Regions from separate parts of the Streptomyces sp. NPDC091272 genome, predicted to be linked through region 3. Evidence: riboswitches for the same ligand, from Rfam matches in the RefSeq annotation. Region 3 holds a riboswitch; each other region holds the start of a gene.
What was found. A riboswitch is a leader RNA that binds a small molecule or an ion and turns the genes downstream of it on or off. The one in region 3 is predicted to bind thiamine pyrophosphate.

Region 1: another riboswitch for thiamine pyrophosphate. It lies ahead of thiO (glycine oxidase ThiO); the one in region 3 lies ahead of thiM (hydroxyethylthiazole kinase).
Region 2: another riboswitch for thiamine pyrophosphate. It lies ahead of thiC (phosphomethylpyrimidine synthase ThiC); the one in region 3 lies ahead of thiM (hydroxyethylthiazole kinase).
Region 4: another riboswitch for thiamine pyrophosphate. It lies ahead of ACIQM4_RS24615 (thiamine ABC transporter substrate binding subunit); the one in region 3 lies ahead of thiM (hydroxyethylthiazole kinase).

What each region holds. Positions count from the first base shown of each region.
Region 1 is NZ_JBIVVC010000007.1:360,601-364,805, forward strand. Features, by position in the region: gene ACIQM4_RS21795 (Rv2175c family DNA-binding protein) at 1-26, opposite strand, end outside; gene ACIQM4_RS21800 (NAD(P)/FAD-dependent oxidoreductase) at 108-1,316, opposite strand; gene ACIQM4_RS21805 (hypothetical protein) at 1,378-1,719, opposite strand; TPP riboswitch at 1,771-1,883, shown strand; gene thiO (glycine oxidase ThiO) at 1,881-3,080, shown strand; gene thiS (sulfur carrier protein ThiS) at 3,077-3,289, shown strand; gene ACIQM4_RS21820 (thiazole synthase) at 3,295-4,089, shown strand.
Region 2 is NZ_JBIVVC010000003.1:576,369-580,573, reverse strand. Features, by position in the region: gene ACIQM4_RS11925 (hypothetical protein) at 1-99, opposite strand, end outside; gene thiC (phosphomethylpyrimidine synthase ThiC) at 210-1,994, opposite strand; TPP riboswitch at 1,987-2,118, opposite strand; gene ACIQM4_RS11915 (YibE/F family protein) at 2,190-3,551, shown strand; gene ACIQM4_RS11910 (SsgA family sporulation/cell division regulator) at 3,794-4,205, opposite strand, start outside.
Region 3 is NZ_JBIVVC010000016.1:158,499-162,703, reverse strand. Features, by position in the region: gene ACIQM4_RS32265 (sulfatase-like hydrolase/transferase) at 1-961, opposite strand, end outside; gene ACIQM4_RS32260 (formylglycine-generating enzyme family protein) at 1,185-2,093, shown strand; TPP riboswitch at 2,167-2,296, shown strand; gene thiM (hydroxyethylthiazole kinase) at 2,290-3,120, shown strand; gene thiE (thiamine phosphate synthase) at 3,284-3,949, shown strand; gene thiD (bifunctional hydroxymethylpyrimidine kinase/phosphomethylpyrimidine kinase) at 3,946-4,205, shown strand, end outside.
Region 4 is NZ_JBIVVC010000009.1:176,180-180,384, reverse strand. Features, by position in the region: gene ACIQM4_RS24620 (ABC transporter permease) at 1-1,204, opposite strand, end outside; gene ACIQM4_RS24615 (thiamine ABC transporter substrate binding subunit) at 1,279-2,394, opposite strand; TPP riboswitch at 2,472-2,577, opposite strand; gene rlmN (23S rRNA (adenine(2503)-C(2))-methyltransferase RlmN) at 2,617-3,723, opposite strand; gene ACIQM4_RS24605 (phosphatidate cytidylyltransferase) at 3,818-4,205, opposite strand, start outside.

The sequences.
Region 1 (4,205 bases), on a different contig from region 3:
TCGATCTTTGCGTCAATCTCGGTCACAGGACAAGCCTGCCACCTGGGACCGACAGCCGGTACCCGGGCCCGTCCGGGCGGGGGATCCGCCCTGCCCCGCTGGGGCCCCTACAGCTTCCGCACGGCCGATTTCAGCGGTACGGAGGGATCGGCGGCCAGCTCCGGGTCGAGCGCCGCCCCCGCCTCCACCAGCTTGCGCCCCTGCGCCAGGTCGCGCGGGCGGCCCACCGCGAGCAGGGCCACCAGGGCGCCGCCGCGCAGCCAGCACACCGACCAGGAGAGGCCGCCGGGGTCGCCGCGCCAGATCATCTCGTCGGCGTCCGCGTGATGGCCGACGTACTGCACGAAGCGGCCGAACTGCTCGGACCAGAAGTACGGCACGGGGTCGTAGGGCAGCGTGGCGCCGCCCAGGATGTTCGCGGCGACGGTGCGCGGGCCCTGCAGCGCGTTGTCCCAGTGGTGCACGAGCAGCCGGGCGCCGTACCGCCCGGAGGGGAAGGAGGCGCAGTCGCCCACCGCGTGCACGTCGGGGGCCGAGGTGCGCAGGTGCGCGTCCGCCGTGACGGAGCCGTCCGGGCCGAGCTCGATCCCGGAGCCCGCCAGCCAGGCCGTCGCGGGTCTGGCGCCGACGCCGACGAGGACGGCGCCGGCCGGGATGCGGCGGCCGTCGGCGAGGAGCACCGCGCCCGGCTCGACCGCCGCCACGCGCGCGTGGGTGAGGAGCTCGGCTCCCCCTTCGGCGTACCAGGCGGACATCGGGGCGGCGATCTCGGCGGGCATCGTCCCGGCGAGCGGCCGGTCGGCGGCCTCCACCACGGTGACCGTGCAGCCGGCCTCCCTGGCGGCGGTGGTGAACTCGGCACCGATCCAGCCCGCGCCGACCACCACCACGTCCTGCTGCGCCTCCAGCACCGGGCGCAGCCGCAGTGCGTCGTCGAGCGTGCGCAGCAGATGGACGCCCGGCACACCGACGGTGCCGGGCAGGGTGACCGGGTCCGCCCCGGTGGCCAGGACCAGCGAGTCGTACGCGAGAGGGCCGGCCGGGGTGTCGATCTCGTGGTCCGCCGGGCGTACCCCGGTGACCTGGAGCCCCAGCCGGAGCTCGACCCCGAGCGCGTCGAAGTCGACCTCGAAGGCCGTCGTCCCGGTCTTGCCGAGCAGGACCGCCTTGGACAGCGGCGGCCGGTCGTACGGCGGGTGGTGCTCGGCGCCGATCAAGGTGATCCGGCCCTCGAAACCCTGCTCCCGCAGGGCCACCGCGGTCTGCACACCGGCCATGCCCGCGCCGACGACGACGATTCGTTTCTGCTCGCTCACCCGATCACCTTACGTATCTGACGCCCCGTCAGGAAGGGCTCCTCGCACGGGTCCGGGTCCGTCAGGACGCGAGCTCCTCGACCACGCTCGTGCCACTGCCGTCCTGGGAGTCCCATGCCCAGCTCTCCCGGAGCCGAACGCGGCCGTCCACGAGGAGCGTGACCTCGGACAGACAGTGTCCGGACGATGTCGTTCCGTCCCGCTTCAGCTGTACGTACCTGAAGTCGAGCCGGTCCCCCGCGCGCGTGCCGACCAGATGCCCGCGCACCACGTCACCGCCCGCGTAATCGGCCCAGATCACGCCGTCCTGCTCGTGGTAGGCAAAGCGGGTGGCGGTGCCGACCTGCCCCGGGGCCTGGTCGGCGACCGGCGCGAGGAGAAGTCCGTCGAGCGAACGGGGCACGGGGGCGCTCCCTCACAGTACGTGGAACCCAAGGATTAGTCTGGTCACCGTACAAGCACTCACGGGAGCCCGGCGGACCGGGCTGAGAGGGAGGCGCCACCGGCCTCCGACCGTACGAACCTGATCCGGATCATGCCGGCGAAGGGAGGGGCTGGACGCCCATGCAGTCTTCTGAACCCTCGGGACAACGGCCGTACGACGTCCTGGTGATCGGGGGCGGGATCATCGGTCTGGTCACCGCCTGGCGGGCCGCGCAGCGCGGTCTGCGCACCGCGCTCGCCGACCCGGAACCGGGTCGCGGCGCGGCCGGGGTGGCGGCCGGAATGCTCGCCGCCGTCACCGAGCTCCACCACGGCGAGCAGACCCTGCTCGCTCTCAACCTCGCCTCCGCGCGCCGCTTTCCGGACTTCGTGGCCGAGCTCCAGGAGGTGTCCGGGCAGGACACCGGCTACCGCGCGTGCGGCACGCTCGCCGTCGCCCTGGACGCCGACGACCGGGCCCACCTGCGTGAACTGCACACCCTGCAACGGCAGTCCGGGCTGGAGTCGGAGTGGCTGACCGGACGAGAGTGCCGCCGCCTGGAGCCGATGCTCGCCCCCGGCGTGCGCGGCGGGCTGCGGGTGGACGGCGACCACCAGGTCGACCCCAGACGCCTGGCAGCGGCCCTCGTGACGGCCTGCGGTCGCGCCGGTGTGGTGGTGCACCGTGCGGCAGCGGAGAGGCTGTCCGTCGTACGGGACCGGGCGGCGGGCGCCCTGCTGGCCGACGGGAGCGAGCTGGTCGCCGACCAGGTGGTGCTGGCGGCCGGGTCGCTCAGCGGCCGGCTCGCCGGGGTACCGCCAGAGGTGCTGCCACCGGTGCGCCCGGTCAAGGGGCAGGTGCTGCGGCTGACGGTGCCGCCCTCGTACGCGCCGTTCCTGAGCCGTACGGTGCGCGCCGTGGTGCGCGGCGGCGAGGTCTATCTGGTGCCGCGTGAGAACGGTGAGCTGGTACTCGGCGCGACCTCCGAGGAACTGGGCTGGGACACCACCGTCACCGCGGGCGGCGTCTACGAGCTGCTGCGCGACGCCCACGAGCTGGTCCCGGGCATCACCGAGCTGCCGCTCACCGAGACCAGGGCGGGGCTGCGTCCCTGCTCCCCCGACAACGCCCCGCTGCTCGGGCCGACCGCCCTGCCGGGCCTGCTGCTCGCCACCGGGCACCACCGCAACGGGGTGCTGCTGACGCCCGTCACCGGGGACGTCATGGCGGACGTGCTGACCACCGGCGAGCTCCCGGGCCCGGCGAGGCCGTTCACCCCGCGGCGCTTCGCGCCCGTACCCCCGCCCGTACGACAGGAACGACAGGAGCTGTCCGCATGAGTACCTCGGTGCACGTGACCATGAACGGCGAGGGGCACCAGGTCTCCGTCGGCACGACCCTCGGCGACCTCGTCGCGACGCTCACGCGCGCCCACGCGGGCGTGGCCGCCGCACTCAACGAGACAGTGGTACCGCGGGGCCGGTGGGCGGCCACCGCCCTCGGTGACGGCGACCGCGTGGAAGTACTGACCGCGGTCCAGGGAGGCTGAAGGACATGGCGGACGATCTCTTCGAACTGGGCGGCGCCGGCTTCTCGTCCCGGCTGATCATGGGGACGGGCGGCGCGCCGAGCCTGGACGTGCTGGAGCGCTCGCTCGTCGCCTCGGGCACCGAGCTGACGACGGTCGCGATGCGCAGGCTGGACCCGTCGGTGCAGGGCTCCGTGCTGTCCCTGCTGGAGCGGCTGGGCATCCGGGTGCTGCCCAACACGGCGGGCTGCTACACGGCGGGCGAGGCCGTGCTCACGGCGCGGCTCGCACGGGAGGCGCTGGGCACGGACTGGGTGAAGCTGGAGGTCATCGCGGACGAGCGGACCCTGCTGCCCGATCCGGTCGAGCTGCTGGACGCGGCGGAGCTGCTGGTCGACGACGGCTTCACCGTGCTCCCGTACACGAACGACGACCCGGTGCTCGCGCGGAAGCTGGAGGACGTGGGCTGCGCGGCGGTGATGCCGCTGGGCTCGCCGATCGGCTCCGGGCTCGGCATCCGCAACCCGCACAACTTCGAGCTGATCGTGGAGCGGGCCGGGGTGCCGGTGATCCTGGACGCGGGGGCGGGGACCGCGTCGGACGCGGTGCTGGCGATGGAGCTGGGGTGCGCGGGTGTGATGCTCGCCTCGGCGGTGACCCGGGCGCAGGAGCCGGTGCTGATGGCGGAGGCGATGCGCCACGGGGTGGAGGCGGGGCGGCTCGCGTACCGGGCGGGGCGGATTCCGCGCCGGTACTTCGCGCGGGCGTCGTCCCCGGAGGAGGGGCGGGCCAGGCTGGACCCGGAGCGGCCGGCGTTCTGAGGGGGGCGGGGGCTGCGGGGGGGCGCTGCGTCGGAGGGAGCGGGGCCGGGGGCGCGGGCCGGGGCGTCAGCGGGAGTGGGGCCGGGGCTCGGGCGAGGGCGCGGCGTCCGCCGGGG
Region 2 (4,205 bases), on a different contig from region 3:
ACCCGCGCCTAGCAGTCGTTCGCCCAGATTGAGTTCGTGTTCGGACAGACCGTTCGGGGCCACCACTGTGTCGGCCGAAGAGCGCGATTCTTCACCCATACGGAACATTGTGACACCGCCCTATGACAACTGGCGCGGGTCACAGGGCGGTTGTGTAGCACCAGACTGTGGGTGGAGACTCGCCGGGAGCCTCCACCCCAATCAACCGATCAGTCAGCCAGGGGCAGGTACACGCGGTTGCCGCTTGCTGCGAACTCCTTGGACTTCGCAAGCATCCCGGCCTCGATCTCCTCATCCGAGGCAGAAGAGAGCAGGTCAGGGGCAAACTGTTCTGTGATGCTTCTACTAATCTTCATCGAGCAGAATTTCGGCCCGCACATCGAGCAGAAGTGCGCCGTCTTCGCCGGTTCGGCTGGGAGCGTCTCGTCGTGGAACTCCCGTGCCGTGTCCGGGTCGAGGGCCAGGTTGAACTGGTCCTCCCACCGGAACTCGAACCGCGCGTCGCTCAGCGCGTCGTCCCACTCCTGCGCACCCGGGTGGCCCTTGGCGAGGTCCGCCGCGTGCGCAGCGATCTTGTACGTGATGACTCCGGTCTTCACGTCGTCCCGGTCGGGCAGCCCCAGGTGCTCCTTGGGGGTCACGTAGCAGAGCATCGCGGTGCCCCACCAGGCGATCATCGCGGCGCCGATGCCGGAGGTGATGTGGTCGTAGGCGGGGGCCACATCGGTCGTCAGCGGGCCGAGCGTGTAGAACGGCGCCTCCTCGCAGATCTCCTGCTGAAGGTCGATGTTCTCCTTGATCTTGTGCATCGGGACGTGTCCCGGGCCCTCGATCATGGTCTGTACGTGGAAACGCTTGGCGATCGTGTTGAGTTCCCCGAGCGTCCGCAACTCGGCGAACTGAGCCTCGTCGTTGGCGTCCGCGATGGAGCCCGGCCGCAGGCCGTCGCCCAGCGAGTACGTCACGTCGTACGCCGCGAGGATCTCGCAGAGCTCCTCGAAGTGCTCGTAGAGGAAGGACTCCTGGTGGTGCGCCAGGCACCAGGCGGCCATGATCGATCCACCGCGCGAGACGATGCCGGTCTTGCGGCGCGCCGTCAGCGGTACGTGCGCGAGGCGCACCCCCGCGTGGACGGTCATGTAGTCCACGCCTTGTTCGGCCTGCTCGATGACCGTGTCCTTGTAGACCTCCCAGGTCAGGGCCTCGGCGCGGCCGTCGACCTTCTCCAGCGCCTGGTAGAGCGGCACGGTGCCGATCGGGACGGGCGCGTTGCGCAGGATCCACTCGCGGGTGGTGTGGATGTTGCGGCCGGTGGACAGGTCCATGACCGTGTCCGCGCCCCATTTGGTGGCCCAGGTCATCTTGTCCACCTCCTCCTCGATGGAGGAGGTGACGGCCGAGTTGCCGATGTTGGCGTTGACCTTCACCAGGAACCGCTTGCCGATGATCATCGGCTCGATCTCCGGGTGGTTCACGTTCGCGGGCAACACCGCGCGTCCGGCGGCGATTTCCTCCCGTACGACATCGGGCGAGACGTTCTCCCGGATGGCCACGTACTCCATCTCCGGGGTGACCTCGCCGCGCCGTGCGTAGGCGAGCTGGGTCACCGCCTGCCCGTTCCGGCCCCGGCGGGGCTGGCGCGGACGGCCGGGGAAGACCGCGTCGAGGTTCCTGAGGCCCCCGCGTGGCGAGGTGTGCTTGATGCCGTCGTCCTCGGGACGCACCGGGCGCCCCGCGTACTCCTCGGTGTCCCCGCGTCCGACGATCCAGTTCTCGCGCAGCGGGGCCAGGCCGCGGCGTACGTCCGTCTCGACGGTCGGGTCGGTGTACGGGCCGGACGTGTCGTACAGCGTCACGTCCTTCCCGTTGGTCAGGTGCACCTGACGGACCGGCACCCGCAGGTCCGGACGTGATCCGTCGACGTACCCCTTGTGCCAGCCGGGCTTGCGCCCTTCCTGGCCGGAGGCAGGCGTGCGTGCATCCATCGTGGTCATGAGACCTACTCCCTACGCCGGCATTACCCGGTAACAGGTTCAGCGGTCGACGCAGCCGTTTCCGTACGTGTACGGAGGTCAGCGCCCTCTCAGCCCGGTGCTCCGAGCTCCCGCGTGTGCAAAGGTGCCCCCACGCTAGCGCCATTCCGGGCGCGCTGAACAGAGGGCCCCCCTCGTTCTTGCGATGATCGCCGGGTGACCCCACCACAGCCGCCGTCCGGTCCGCCGTCCACACAGCCGCCCCCGCCGTCCCCTTCGCCGCCGGCCTCCTCGCACGGCCACAGCCACAGCCACGGGCCCGCGGCCCCCGTCTCCAAACACCTGCGCAAGGTCATCGCGGCGGTACTGATCCCCTTCGCCACCGCCGTCCTCGTCGGCCTCGCGATCCTGTGGCCCGGTGGCGCACCCACCCACGAGCGCACCGGCGTGGGCTTCGACCGGCAGACCGAGCAGGGCCGCGTCGTCCAGGTCGAGGCCATCGACTGCAAGGCCGCGAACGTCGCCGAACAGCCGCAGCAACCGCAGGGCCAGGCGGACCCGTTGTCACCACCGGGCGGCGACGGCGCCAAGGGCGACTGCAAGAAGGCGACGGTCGAGGTGACCAGCGGCGCGGACAAGGGCCGCACCTTCACCGAGATCGTCCAGCCCGGCGCCCCCCGGCAGTTGGAACAGGGCCAGGGCGTCGTCGTCGCGTACGCCCCGGACGCGCCGCGTGAACTGCAGTACTCCGTCACCGACGTGGACCGGAAGCTTCCGCTCACCGTGCTCGCAGGCATCTTCGCCGTCGCGGTGGTGATCGTCGGCCGGATGAAGGGCGTGATGGCGCTGGTCGCGCTCGTCGCGTCGTTCACGATCCTGACCCTGTTCATCCTGCCCGCCATCCTCCAGGGCTCGAACCCGCTGGTCGTGGCGGTGGTCGGTGCCAGCGCCATCATGCTGATCGCGCTCTACGCCTGCCACGGGCTGAACGCCCGTACCTCCGTCGCCGTCCTCGGCACCCTCGTCTCGCTGCTGCTGATCGGACTGTTGGGCTCCCTCTTCATCGGCTGGGCCTTCCTGTCGGGAAACATCGACGACAGCACCGGCCTGATCCACACCCTGTACCCCTCCATCGACATGAGCGGCCTGCTTCTCGCGGGCGTCATCATCGGCTCCCTCGGTGTCCTCGACGACGTGACGGTCACCCAGACCTCCGCCGTCTGGGAACTCCACCAGGCGGATCCGACGATGGGCCCGCGCGCCCTGTACCGGGCGGGCATCCGCATCGGCCGCGACCACATCGCCTCGGTCGTCAACACCCTCGTCCTCGCCTACGCGGGCGCCGCCCTGCCCCTGCTGCTGCTGTTCTCGATCGCCCAGAGCAGTGTGGGGACGGTCGCCAACAGCGAGCTCGTCGCCCAGGAGATCGTGCGCACCCTCGTCGGCTCGATCGGGCTGGTCGCCTCGGTCCCCGTGACCACCGCGCTCGCCGCGCTGGTCGTCTCCGCCGACCGCTCGGGCACCGCCTCGCCCTCGATGCCGGTACGCACCGGACGCGGCCGGCGCCGCAAGGGCTGACGCGACCGGCGCGACCGAGACCGCTGTCACCGGCCGGCGCGGCCGACACCGCCGACACGGCCGGTACGCCGGGGGTGCGCGCACGCCAGGGGCACATGACAGAAGAGGCGGCCGGGTGACTCCGGCCGCCTCTGGCGTTTCGATCCGGGCGGGTCCTGCGGGCGCAACCCACGGCCGGGACCAGCGAACGGTCCTGCGAGCGGTCCTGCGAGCGGTCCTGCGGGCGGTAAACCCGCCGGGCCTCAGCCCGCGTTCTCCTCCGCCAGAATCCGGCCCAACTCGTCCTCCAGGCATCCGGCATAGTCACTCTGCGTGTGCTCCTGGCCGAGCGGCACAAGCTTGTCCGTGCGGTCGAGAAACGCCACCAGCGGCGCCGCGCTCGCTCTGAAAAGCGCGCGGTCGGCGCCCACCTGGAGCCTGATGTGCACATCGGCAAGTTCGTCGGGGTCGGTCGGGGAGATGTGCACATCTCCCTCGCCGCAGGATTCGTTGATTCCGTCAACCAGCAGCTCGCGGCCAAAAGCCCAGGTCACAGGCGCATCACCGGGCAGGTGGAAGGTCAGCTTGATCGCGTAGGGATCCTTCGCCTGGTACATGAGCTCGACCGGAATACGAAAGGAGAGCTCCTCCGAGACGAGGAAGCTCATCATGACC
Region 3 (4,205 bases):
CCTCGTACAGGTTGCGCTTGTAGCCGCGCAGCGGCCCGCCCGCATCGAACAGGTCCGGGTCGACACCGCCCTCCTCGTGCGGCCCGTTGTCGCTCGTGACGAACAGAATGGTGTCGTCGGCGATGCCCCGGGCCCTGAGCCTGTCGACGACCTTGCCGACGGTCGCGTCGAAGTAACTGATCTGCGCCGCGTGCCCCTTGTTCTGCTGGGTCCACGGGCGGGAGGCGTACGCGCCGCTGTCCGGGATGTCGCTCGGGGAGTGGGGGACGTTGGGCGTGAGGAACAGCAGGAACGGCTCGTCGGCACGGGCGTCGATCCACTCCAGCGCGTGCCGCTCGATGAGGTCGGGGGCGTACGCGCCCTTGGCGTTGCCCTCGTTCGCGGGGATCGGCTCCTTGACACCGTTGTGCCACAGGTACTGCGGGTAGTACTGGTGGGCGTGGCCGTGGTCGATGTAGCCGTAGAACTCCTCGAAGCCGCGCGCGTTGGGATGACTGGCCTGATCGCCCTGCTCGGGGCCGAAGCCCCACTTGCCGATGACCGCGGTGCGGTAGCCGCGGCTGCGCAGCACCTCGGCGAACGTCGTGTCCCCGTCACGCAGCGGCCCCTGCGGCCCGTCCGGATTGGCCCGCACGGCGGCGTGCCCGGTGTGCAGTCCGGTGAGCAGGGAGCAGCGGGACGGCGCGCAGACCGCCGCCAGGGAGTACGCGTCGCTGAACCGAAGCCCCTCGGAGGCGAGTTGGTCGATCCGGGGAGTGGTGATGAGTTTCTGGCCGTACGCACCGAGGTCACCGTAGCCGAGGTCGTCGGCCAGGATCACTACGAGATTGGGTGCGCGGACGGCCGCCCGGCCGCCGCCCGCACGGGAGTCGGCGGACCGCGCCGATGCGGGCGCGGCGGGCACGGCGGCGAGGCCCAGGGCCGCTGCGGACCCGGCGAGGAAGTGTCGACGACTGGACATGGGGACTCCTTGGGGCGCGGACGGCTCCGCTCGGCGGCCAGGTGCGCCGATCATGCGCAGTACGGGCCGGGATAACCATGTACACAACATAAAAAGCTTGTGACGGCGCACCTGGCGGCTCGGACGTACCCGCACACTGGTGCACGGCGTTCACGCTGACCACCGCCCCGTCCACCGCCCCGCCCACCGGCCCTGCCACCCACCCTTCCACCAAGAGGACTTCATGCCGGACCAACCCGCACCGTGCTGCGCTCCCGCGCGGCCGGTGGCCGGCCGACCAGCCGCGTACACAACGGAGTTGGACCCGACCCCGCTCCCGGACCCGGACCGGTACGCGGGCATGGCCGAACTCCCGGGCGGCGCCTTCCTGATGGGCAACGAGGACCGGTACGCCAATCCGCAGGACGCCGAAGGACCGGTCAGGAAAGTGGAGTTGTCCGCACTGCGGGTGGACACGACCGCGGTCACCAACGCCGCGTTCCGGCTATTCGCCGATACCACGGAACACCGGACCACCGCGGAGCGCACCGGCTGGTCGTACGTCTTCGCCGGTCTCCTCGATCCCGCCGTCGTGCACGCCTCCCCCGCCCCGGCCGCGACCCCCTGGTGGCGAGGGGTCCGCGGCGCGTCCTGGCGCGAACCGTACGGGCCCGGATCCGTGTACGAGGACAACCATCCGGTGGTGCACGTCTCCTGGGACGACGCCCGCGCGTACGCCGTGTGGGCGGGCAAGCGGCTGCCGGCCGAACCGGAGTGGGAGTACGCGGCCCGCGGCGGCCTGCCGGGTGCCCGCTACCCGTGGGGTGACGACCTCGACCACGAGGGCGCCTGGCGGTGCAACATCTGGCGCGGCGAGTTCCCGCTGGTCACGGAGAAGGAGGACGGGCAGGTGGGAACGGTCCCCGTCGACGCGTACGGTCCGAACGGTTTCGGGCTGTACAACACGGTCGGCAACGTGTGGGAGTGGACCGCCGACCCCTTCGGCTCCGGCCGGGCCGGACGGGCCATGCGCGGCGGCTCGTACCTGTGCCACGCCTCGTACTGCAACCGCTACCGGGTGGCCGCCCGCACCTCGAACACCGAGGAGAGCAGCAGCGGCAACATCGGCTTCCGGTGCGTGGCCGACGTCTGAGCCACCTGCGCCCGCGGGACGGACCGCCGGGGCCCGAGTGCGAACTGCCGTTCCCTAAGGGGGTACATTGCGTAGCGACCACCGCGGGAGCTCGGGAGCAGCCGGGCTGAGAGGGCGGACGGGAGCTGTTGGCTCCCCTTTCCGCCGACCGCATGAACCTGGACCGGGTAATGCCGGCGTAGGAAGGGTGCTGACGATGGATACTGCCTCCATACCCGGCCGGTACGGCTCTGCCGTTTCCCGCGAGGACGTGGCGGGCGTGGTCGCTTCGCTGCGGGGCTCCGGGCCCCTCGTGCACTGTCTGACCAATGTCGTGGTGTCGCAGTTCACCGCGAACGTGCTGCTCGCGGTGGGCGCCGCCCCCGCGATGGTGCACAGCGCGGAGGAGGCCGGCGCCATGGCGCGGGTGGCCGGGAGCGTCCTGGTCAACCTGGGGACGGTGACGTCCGTGACGGCGGAGGCGATGCGCGTCGCGGTCGCAGCAGCGGCCGGGGCCGGGCGGCCGTGGGTGCTCGACCCGGTGGCGGTCGGTCCGCTGCCCTGGCGCACCGGGCTCGCCCACGAACTGCTGGACATCGCGCCCCCCGCGGTCGTCCGCGGCAATCCCTCCGAGATCCTGGCGCTGGACGGCGGCCCGGGAGGACGCGGCGTGGACAGCGCGGACGCCCCCAAGGCGGCGCTGGCCGCGGCCACCGCACTTGCCGGACGGTACGGCTGCACGGTGGCGGTGAGCGGCCCGCAGGACGTCCTCACCGACGGGACACGCGTGGTGCGCCTGGCCAACGGGCACCCGCTGCTGCCGCTGGTGACGGGGACGGGCTGCGCACTCGGCGCGTTGGTTGCCGCCTGCACCGCCGTCACGGACGACGCGTTGCTGGCCGCGACTGCCGCGACCGCGCTGCTCACCGTGGCCGCCGAGGACGCCGCGAGCCGCTCCGCGGGGCCGGGCACGTTCGCCGTCGCCCTGATCGACGCTCTGTACGCGCTCGGCCAGGACCGGCTCGTCGAGGCTGTCAACCTGCGCTGAGCGCGCGCGTACCGCGGGGTTCCCGTGCTGGCGGCCGGCCCGGAGGCCACCCGCCGAAACCGCTCCTGCGCGCTAGGGCCCTCCCCTGCCCGTACTTCCTGCCCGTACATCCCGATGCGCTTCCCGTGCCCTCAGCCGGCCGGAGGCCTCCAAGGACCTGCCCATGCGACCTTTGCGACCCCTGCAATCCCCGCGACCTCCTCTCGACCTCTCCCTGTACCTCGTCACCGACACCCGTCTCTGCGGCAGCCGTGGCGTCGCCGGCACCGTGGCAGCCGCCGTCAGGGGCGGCGTCACCGCCGTCCAGCTGCGCGACCCGGACGCGGACGCCCGCGCGCTGTTCTCGCTCGGGCGGGCGATCCAGGCCGAACTCGACGGCACCGGCGTCCCCCTGATCATCAACGACCGGCTGGACGTGGCGGCCTGGCTCGGCGCGGACGGCGTCCACCTCGGGCAGCGGGACGTCTCCCCCGAGACCGCTCGGCGCCTGCTCGGTCCACACGCGTACGTGGGTCTGTCCGTCAGCCGGCCCGAGCAGCTGGCCCACGTGCCGGACGCCGTCGACCACCTCGGCGTCGGTCCGGTGTTCCCGCAGTCCACCAAGCCCGACGCGGACGCACCGCTCGGGCCGGCCGGCCTGGCCCGGATCGTCCGGGACAGCCCGCTGCCCTGTGTGGCCATCGGGGGGATCGGCGTGGCCGAGGCCGCCTCGGTCATGGCAGGCGGCGCAGCCGGGATCGCCGTCGTCAGCGCGGTCTGCGGCCGGCCGGACCCCGAGGCCGCGGCACGTTCACTCGTCCACGCCCTGCGACAGGAGGAACCCTCGTGACCACCCCGCCCATCGCCCTCACCATCGCCGCGAGCGACCCCTCCGGCGGCGCCGGGATCCAGGCCGACCTGAAGGCGTTCTCCGCCAACGGCGCGTACGGGACAGCAGTGGTGACGGCCCTGACCGCCCAGAACACCCGGGGCGTCACCGGCATCCATGCCGTCCCCCCGGCGTTCGTCACCGAGCAGATCGACACTCTGTTCGCCGACGTCCAGGTGGACGCGGTCAAGATCGGAATGCTCGCCGACGCCGCCAT
Region 4 (4,205 bases), on a different contig from region 3:
AGGTGCGCAGGTCCAGTGGCGGTTTGTTGAGGGTGATCAGGAAGCCGAAGCCCACGGTCACCGCGGAGACGCCCAGCGGCAGCATCAGCAGGGCGTCGAAACCCCGCACCAGCCGGCCCGCCCGCCGGGTCAGCGCGGCAGCCGCCAGTCCGCCCACGACCAGCGCGATCGCGGTCGCCACCACGGCGTACTGCAAGGAGTTCCAGACCGCTTCCAGCGGCGGTACCAGGAAGGTTCCGCCGCTGTCGGCCACCGAGCGCAGCGCCCGGTAGTAGCCGAACCCGTACCCCTGCGGCCCGTCCAGCGACCGCTCGACCAGCACGGACAGCGGAAGCAGGATCAGCACAAGTACGCTCGCCAGCACTCCGCCGAGCAGCGCCCACTGACCTGTGCCGCGCGGCCTGCGCGAGGTGCGCGCCGGGTCGACGAGCTTCAGCGCACCCTCCCGCCGGCGTACCGTCCACGCGTGCACGGCGAGGATCGCGCCCACCGCAGCGAACTGCACCAGCGTCAGCACTGCGGCGGTCGGCAGGTCGAGCAGCTGGGCGGTCTGCCGGTAGACCTCCACCTCCAGGGTGGAACGGGCGGGCCCGCCCAGGATCTGCACGACGCCGAACGACGTGAAGGTGAACAGGAAGACCATCAGCGCGGCGGCGGCCACCGCCGGCGCGAGCGCCGGCAAGGTCACCCGCCGCCAGGCCGTGAGGCGCCCCGCCCCGAGTACCCGCGCGGCCTCTTCCTGCCGCGGGTCGAGCTGCGACCACAGCCCGCCCACGGTCCGGACGACCACCGCGTAGTTGAAGAAGACGTGGGCGAGCAGGATCGCCCACACGGTGTTGTCGAGCCGTACGCCCCACGTCTCGTCGAGCAGCCCGCCGCGCCCCAGCACCGCCAGGAAGGCGGTACCCACGACCACGGTCGGCAGCACGAACGGCACGGTGACCACGGCCCGCAGCAGCTGCTTGCCCGGAAACTCGAACCGGGCGAAGACGTACGCCGCGGGCAGCGCGAGCAGCAGGGTGAGCGCCGTCGACGTGACGGCCTGCCAGGTGGTGAACCAGAGCACGCCGAGGATGTCCGGATCGCCCAGCACCTCGCCGATCCGCCCGAGCTGCCAGGTCCCGCTCGGCCGCAGTCCGCGCGCCACGATGGCGACGACCGGGTAGGCGAAGAACAGCGCGAAGAACGCCACCGGTACGGCCATCAGGCCGAGCCGCACCGCACCGCCGCGCCAGGAACCCCGCCGGGCGCCTTCGCGGGCGCCCGGCCGGGGCCCGCCTACTTGTTCACCAGCGAGGACCACGACTTGACCCACTGCTCACGGTTGTCGGCGATCTTCTTGGGCGCGACGGTCAGCGGCCTGTCGACGGTGGCGCCGAACTTCGCGTACACCTCGGGCAGCTCGGTGTCCTTGACCGCCGGGTTGACGAACATCTTCAGCGGCAGGTCCTGCTGGAACTGCTTGCCGAGCAGGAAGTCGAGGAGCGCCTTGCCGCCGGCCTCGTTCTTCGCCCCGTCGAGCAGTCCGGCGAACTCGACCTGGCGGAAGCAGGTGCCGGTGGCGACGCCGGTCGGCGCCTCGGCGGGCCTCGGTTCGGCGAACAGCACCTCGACGGGCGGGCTGGAGGCGTACGAGACGACCAGCGGCCGGTCGGCCTTCGCCTTCTTGCCGCCGGCGGAGCCCGAGAACTCCTCGTTGTACGCCTGCTCCCAGCCGTCCACGACCTTGACGCCGTTGTCCTTGAGCTTCTGCCAGTAGCCCTGCCAGCCGGCGTCGCCGTACCGTCCCGCGGTCGCGAGCAGGAACCCGAGGCCCGGCGAGGAGGTGGCGGCGTTCTCGGTGACGAGCAGGTTCTTGTAGGCGGGCTTGACCAGGTCGTCGAGCGACTTCGGCGGTGCCAGCTTCTTCTCGGCGAAGTACTTCTTGTCGTAGTTGACGCAGATGTCGCCGGTGTCGACCGGGGTCACCCGGTGCTCGCCCTTGTCGAGCTGGAGGTCCGCGGGCACGCCGTTCAGGCCCTTGGCCTCGTACGGCTGGAAGAGGCCGTTGTCGAGCGCGCGCGAGAGAAGGGTGTTGTCCACGCCGAAGAAGACGTCACCGCGGGGCGAGCCCTTGGTCAGGATCTCCTGGTTGAGGGCGGCTCCCGCGTCACCGCTCTTGAGCACCTTGACCGTGTAGCCGGACTGCCGGGTGAACTCCTTGAGCACGGCGGGCGAGACGTCGAAGGAGTCGTGGCTGACCAGGGTGACGGTCTTGGAACCGCCGGCCCCGGCCTCCTTGTCACCGTCGGACGGCCCGCCGCAGGCGGCGAGCGCACCGACGCTGAGCACGGCGGCCACGGAGACCGCCGCGTACCTCCTGGTGGTGCGCACTGACCTCTTGATGGTGCTCACTGGTGAAGTCCTCCTGGAAATGACCAGGAAGAGACGCGGCCCCGCCCACCTCGGAAAAAGTGGGCAGGGCGCAACAGCTCGAGTTACGACCGAACTTCCTACCCAGAATGACCTGGGCGAGGTTCAGAGGGTCTGCAGTGAGAACTGCACTCTCAGCGCTGTGGCGCTCCCCTGTCGGAATATGCAGATGTGCGGCCCAGCGTACAACCAGGCGCCCGGCGGTCAGCGCTCGGAGGCCGCCAGCTGCCCGCAGGCGCCGTCGATCTCCTGGCCGCGGGTGTCGCGCACCGTCACCGGTACCCCGTGCGCCGCGATGGCCGCCACGAACGCCTTCTCGTCCTCGGGGCGCGAGGCGGTCCACTTGGAGCCGGGGGTCGGGTTCAGCGGGATCAGGTTGACGTGCACCCGCTTGTTCTTGAGCAGCCGCCCCAGCAGGTCACCGCGCCATGCCTGGTCGTTGATGTCCCTGATCAGCGCGTACTCGATGGAGATGCGACGGCCCGACTTCTCCGCGTACTCCCATGCGGCGTCCAGCACCTCACGCACCTTCCAGCGCGTGTTGACCGGCACCAGCGTGTCGCGCAGCTCGTCGTCGGGGGCGTGCAGCGACACGGCGAGGCGGCACTTGAAGCCCTCGTCGGCGAACCGCAGCATCGCGGGCACCAGGCCCACGGTGGAGACGGTGATCCCGCGCTGGGAGAGCCCGAGGCCGTCCGGCTCGGGGTCGGTCAGCCGGCGGATCGCGCCGACGACGCGCTTGTAGTTGGCGAGCGGCTCGCCCATCCCCATGAAGACGATGTTCGACAGCCGCGCGGGGCCGCCGGGCACGTCCCCGTCGCGCAGTGCCCGCATCCCGTCCACGATCTGGTGCACGATCTCCGCGGTGGAGAGGTTCCGGTCGAGACCGGCCTGCCCGGTCGCGCAGAACGGGCAGTTCATGCCACAGCCGGCCTGCGAGGAGATGCACATGGTCACCCGGTCCGGGTAGCGCATCAGCACGGACTCGACGAGCGTCCCGTCGTGCATCTTCCACAGCGTCTTACGCGTGGTCTCCTGGTCGGTCGACAGATGGCGGACCACCGTCATCAGCTCCGGCAGCAGCGCCTCGCGGAGCTTGCCGCGCGAACCGGCGGGAATGTCGGTCCACTGCTCCGGGTCGTGCGCGTAGCGCGCGAAGTAGTGCTGGGACAGCTGCTTGGCGCGGAACGGCTTCTCGCCGATCTCGGCGACGACCTCCTTGCGCTCGGCGGGCGTGAGGTCGGCGAGGTGCCGCGGGGGCTTCTTGGCTCCGCGGGGCGCGACGAAAGTGAGTTCTCCGGGTACAGGCATGGTCATACCAGTGTGGCAGATGTACGACAAGAGGCCCGCCGTCCTGTGGACGGGGGCCCCTTACGCAACAACGCAGCAGGTCACAGGCGCGGTGTCACGCCGAACCCACGAAGATCACCAGCAGCAGCCAGACCACGGGAGCCGTCGGGAGGAGGGAGTCGAGGCGGTCCATGATGCCGCCGTGGCCCGGCAGCAGTGTGCCCATGTCCTTGATCCCGAGGTCCCTCTTGATCATGGACTCGCCCAGGTCGCCCAGGGTGGCGCTGGCCGCGACCGCGAGGCCGAGCAGCGCGCCCTGCCACCACGTACCGCCGTCGACCAGCAGCGTCATGCAGACCACGCCCGCCGCCATCGCGAAGGCGATCGCGCCGAGCAGGCCCTCGCGGGTCTTGCCGGGGCTGATGCGCGGCGCCAGCTTGTGCTTGCCGAAACGCCAGCCCACCGCGTAGGCGCCGGTGTCGCTGACCACCGTCAGCAGCAGG